One region of the Pseudomonas sp. AC532 genome, then DNA from elsewhere that is predicted to be linked to it. Evidence: predicted binding sites of a transcription regulator. Region 1 holds the regulator's gene; the other holds the start of a gene.
The links. Region 1 encodes FliA, which starts transcription of late flagellar genes. Its sites were predicted from a motif close to CTAAAGTTTNNNNNNNNNNNGCCGNTAA; they were not measured.
Positions count from the first base shown of each region.

Region 2: a site for FliA is predicted at 905-932, ahead of ACZ0AV_RS06080 (methyl-accepting chemotaxis protein). Genes of this name have one in related genera too.

Region 1 covers NZ_OZ409888.1:893,132-895,529, forward strand. Annotated here, with positions in the region: gene ACZ0AV_RS04275 (protein phosphatase CheZ) at 1-413, opposite strand, end outside; gene ACZ0AV_RS04280 (chemotaxis response regulator CheY) at 433-807, opposite strand; gene fliA (RNA polymerase sigma factor FliA) at 961-1,704, opposite strand; gene fleN (flagellar synthesis regulator FleN) at 1,701-2,398, opposite strand, start outside.
Region 2 covers NZ_OZ409888.1:1,264,582-1,266,979, forward strand. Annotated here, with positions in the region: gene ACZ0AV_RS06075 (L-talarate/galactarate dehydratase) at 1-724, shown strand, start outside; gene ACZ0AV_RS06080 (methyl-accepting chemotaxis protein) at 972-2,398, shown strand, end outside.

The DNA of each region.
Region 1 (2,398 bases):
GCGCCCATTTCGCGGCGCATGAACTTGCCCCAGTCCTCGCTCAATGCATCGGCCTCGCTGCTCAGGTCGTTGACCAGCGGCGCGCTCTGCTCGACCAGGTCCATGGTGCGGTTGGCCGCACGCTCGGTCATCGTTACCACGTAGTTGAGGCGTTCGGTCGCATCGGATATCTGCGAGACTTCCTTGGCGTGAGGCACCCGTGGGTCGAGCTGAAAATTGACGATGGCGTTGTGCAGCTCACGGGTGAGCTTGCCGACTTCGTGGTAAAGACCCCGGTCGCGCGCCTTGTTCAGTTCATTGATCAGCTGTACCGCTTCGCCAAAGTTGCCTTGTTCAAGGCTGTTGACCAGTTGGCGGGCATTGCTTTTCAGGGTCGACTCGAGGTCGGCCTCTTGAGAATCATCGTGTTCCATAACAACCTCGCGGCAGACATCAGCCGTTAACCCGCTCGAAGATTTTCTCGATCTTTTCCTTAAGCACCTGAGCGGTGAAAGGCTTGACCACATAGCCGTTCACACCGGCTTGCGCGGCCTCGATGATCTGATCGCGCTTGGCCTCTGCCGTAACCATCAACACCGGCATCTGCTTCAGGCGCTCGTCTGCACGCACCGCGCGCAACAGGTCGATGCCGCTCATGCCGGGCATGTTCCAGTCAGTGACGAGAAAGTCGAAGCTGCCGCTCTGCAGCATCGGCAAGGCCGTCATGCCGTCGTCGGCCTCTGCCGTGTTGGTGAACCCCAGATCACGCAAGAGGTTCTTGATGATCCGTCGCATCGTCGAGAAATCATCGACGATGAGGATTTTCATGTTCTTGTCCAAGTCGACCTCCGTACAGTCCTAAAACGCCTTCAGCATTCTGAAGCGCTTCTAAATCGTGAAACCGGCCTGGCGGAACGCCGCAAAACCATTGCGTCCGACTTTGCTGCGTTCACAGTGTTTTCCAGCGCCCTGCTCAATTATTCATGCGCGCCATTCGCCGAGCCGCGCACGTAGGCGCGCGGCACACTGGCTATGCAATTGGCTGACCCGCGATTCACTCACTCCCAACACCTCGCCGATTTCCTTGAGGTTCAACTCCTCGTCGTAATACAGCGACAGCACCAACCGCTCACGCTCCGGCAGGTTGCTGATGGCATCCACCAGCGCCGCCTGGAAACGATCATCTTCCAGTTCGTGTGACGGCCCGTGGTGGAGGGAACTCGTGTCTTCCTGCAGTCCGCCACTCTCGCCTTCCTGAAGCAGGTCGTCGAAACTGAACAGGCGGCTGCCCAACGTGTCGCCAAGAATGCCGTAGTAATCTTCGAGACTCAATTGGAGTTCGGCAGCAACCTCCTGATCTTTAGCGTCTCTTCCGGTTCTGGCCTCAATTTTTCGTATGGCGTCGCTGACCATGCGGCTGTTGCGATGCACCGAGCGCGGTGCCCAGTCGCCCTTGCGGACCTCATCAAGCATGGCGCCACGGATACGAATGCCGGCAAACGTCTCGAAACTGGCGCCCTTGCCGGCGTCGTATTTGCGAGAAGCTTCGAGCAGGCCGATCATCCCGGCCTGGATCAGGTCATCCACCTGCACGTTGGCAGGCAAACGCGCCAACAGGTGGTAGGCGATACGTTTGACCAGCGGGGCGTAGCGTTCAATCAACTGATGCTGTGAATCTTGTGCTGTTGCCTTGCTGTACATACGGAGTCCAGAGGCTGTCGTCATACAGCCGTGTCTGCAGTCGGTTGTTGCACCAGGCGTTCAACGAAAAATTCCAGATGGCCTCGCGGGTTGGCCGGTAACGGCCATGCATCGACCTTCTGGGCAATCGCCTTGAACGCAAGCGCGCACTTCGAACGAGGAAATGCTTCGTACACCGCACGTTGTTTCTGTACGGCCTTGCGCACCGATTCGTCGTAGGGCACTGCGCCCACGTACTGCAGCGCAACATCCAGAAAACGATCGGTCACCTTGGTCAGCTTAGCAAACAGATTGCGTCCCTCCTGCGGGCTGTGCGCCATATTGGCAAGGACCCGAAAACGGTTCATGCCGTGGTCACGGTTGAGGAGCTTGATCAGCGCGTAGGCATCGGTGATGGAAGTCGGTTCGTCGCACACCACCACCAGCACTTCCTGGGCCGCGCGCACGAAGCTCACCACCGAATCACCGATACCGGCAGCGGTGTCGACGATCAGTACATCGAGGTTGTCACTGATATCGCTGAATGCCTGGATCAGGCCCGCGTGCTGCATGGGCGTGAGCTGCACCATGCTCTGGGTGCCGGAGGCAGCGGGCACGATGCGAATGCCGCCCGGCCCCTGCAAGACGACGTCACGAATGTCGCAATTGCCATCGATGACGTCGGCCAGGGTGCGTTTGGCGGTCAGCCCAAGCAGTACGTCGACGTTGGCCAGGCCAA
Region 2 (2,398 bases), 370 kb from region 1:
GCGCGACTCGGTGCGCTGCTACAACACCTCGGGCGGCTTCCTGCACACACCGCTCGACCAGTTGATGAAGAACACCGACCTGTCCCGAGAGAAAGGCATCGGCGGCATCAAGCTCAAGGTTGGCCAGCCGGACTCGGCGCTCGATCTGCACCGGGTCAGTACCATTCGCAAGCACCTGGGTGACGAATTCCCGCTGATGGTCGATGCCAACCAGCAATGGGATCGCCCCACCGCCCAGCGCATGTGCCGCCAGTTCGAGGCGTTCAACCTGGTGTGGATCGAGGAGCCGCTGGACTGCTACGACGCAGAAGGCCATGCCGCCCTCGCAGCCGCTTTCGACACGCCGATCGCCACCGGCGAGATGCTCACCAGCGTGGCCGAGCACGCCGAGTTCATCTACAAACGCGGCGCCGACTATCTGATGCCCGATGCGCCGCGCGTGGGCGGTATCAGCCCGTTCCTGAAAATCGCCTCGCTGGCCGAACACGCCGGGCTGATGCTTGCCCCGCACTTCGCCATGGAACTGCACGTGCACCTCGCCGCAAGCTACCCCACGGAGCCCTGGGTGGAACATTTCGAATGGCTGGAACCACTGTTCAACGAGCGCCTGGAAACCCGCGACGGCCGCATGCTGGTGCCGACCCGTCCGGGCCTCGGCCTGTCGCTCAGTGACCAGGTGGCGGCCTGGACGGCACAGGAAGTGGAAATAGGCCAGCGCGCCTGAGCCGCTTGCCACCCAGGCAGCTCACAGCTACCGGCCGCGTGCCGGTAGCCGTGTTTTATAGGCTGGAAAATACCGGCCCCTGGTCACTTTAACTGCATCGAGCAACCCACTACACTGCGCGCCGCTTTGCGCCTGCGCACTCGTCAACAGGCCGCAAACATCGGCAAACCGCGCCTGGCATTAAAGCTTCGGCGTCGGCGGTCGAATAATAGAAACCAAGGATTCTTATTTTGCCGGGAGCTGTGGCATGCAGTCGTTAAAGTCGCTGTACGACTCAATCGAGATGCACTTTTTCGATACCCTGACCAAAAAGCTGTCCAGCCTCTTTTTGCTGGTCGTGGTCAGCGGACTGTTGTTCTGGGTAGCCACCAGCCTGCGTGCGGACATCCTGAGACTGCTGCAGGCTGCGCAGATCGACCCGGCGCTGCTCGGCCAGATCCAGGGCAAACTCGACACTCTGGGTACCGCCCTGCTGCTCAGCGCGCTGTTCACCCTGACCATGGTCAGCTTCATGGTCTGGTACTTTCGCCACCTCATCGTGCGCCCGGTCGACAACATGACCCGCGCGCTGGAGGAAATCGCCAATGGCGAAGGCGACCTGTCCCGCGACCTGCCACTGCTGACCCACGATGAAATCCGCACCCTGGCCAGTACCTGCAACCGCTTTTTGGCCAAGCAGCGCGAGATCATCAGCAACGTACAGGCGCTCACCGTGCAGATCGCCGTCGAGTCGGCCCGTTCACTGAAGAACATCAGCGACTCCAGCGAAAGCGCCACCCACCAGGCACGCTTCGCCAACGAAGTGATGAGCGAGAGCAACAGTGCCGTCGGCCGCATCGATGAGGTGTCGCAGCAGACCCAGGCGATCTCCAGCACCACCGCGCAGAATCTGAGCATGGCCCGCGACTCTTACGCCGAATTGCTGGAGGTGACCGGCAACATCGGCGCCATTTCCACCAGCCTTGGCGAATTCAGCACGCTGGTCTCGGCGCTCAATGAGCGCTCGTCGAACATCAAGTCCGTGGTCGGGCTGATCCAGCAAATCTCCTCGCAGACCAACCTGCTGGCCCTCAATGCGGCCATCGAAGCGGCACGAGCCGGCGAAAGCGGCCGTGGTTTCGCGGTGGTGGCGGATGAGGTACGTACCCTGGCACAGAACGTCAGCCGCGCCACCGGGGACATTTCCCAGAACATCGATGCGATGCTCATGGAAGTGGCCTCGACGCATCAGCAGACCGCGCTGATCAGTGACAGCGCCCGTGAAACCCAGGTGGTGGTGGAACGCGCCACCGGGCATTTCGAAAGCATGATCGTCGACTTCGAATCCACCAACGGCAAGCTGGCCGAGATCGCCGAACACATCCAGCAGGTGGCCGACGCCAACACCGGTATCAATGAGCGGGTCACCCAGATCCATGCCGACAGCCAGGCCATCGATCAGCGCATGCAGCGCTCGGCCACCGCCACCCGTGACCTGTCCGGCGTGGCCGAACGGGTGCAGACGCTGCTGGGACGTTTCGTCCTCGGCCAGGGCGAACTGGACGCCGCCATCACTCGCGCCAGCAAGTGCCGGGACGTTCTGCAGGTCCGCCTGGCCGCCCTGCAGCGCGAGGGCGTGAACCTGTTCGACCAGAATTACCGGCTGGTGCCCAACACCGATCCCAAGCAGTACAT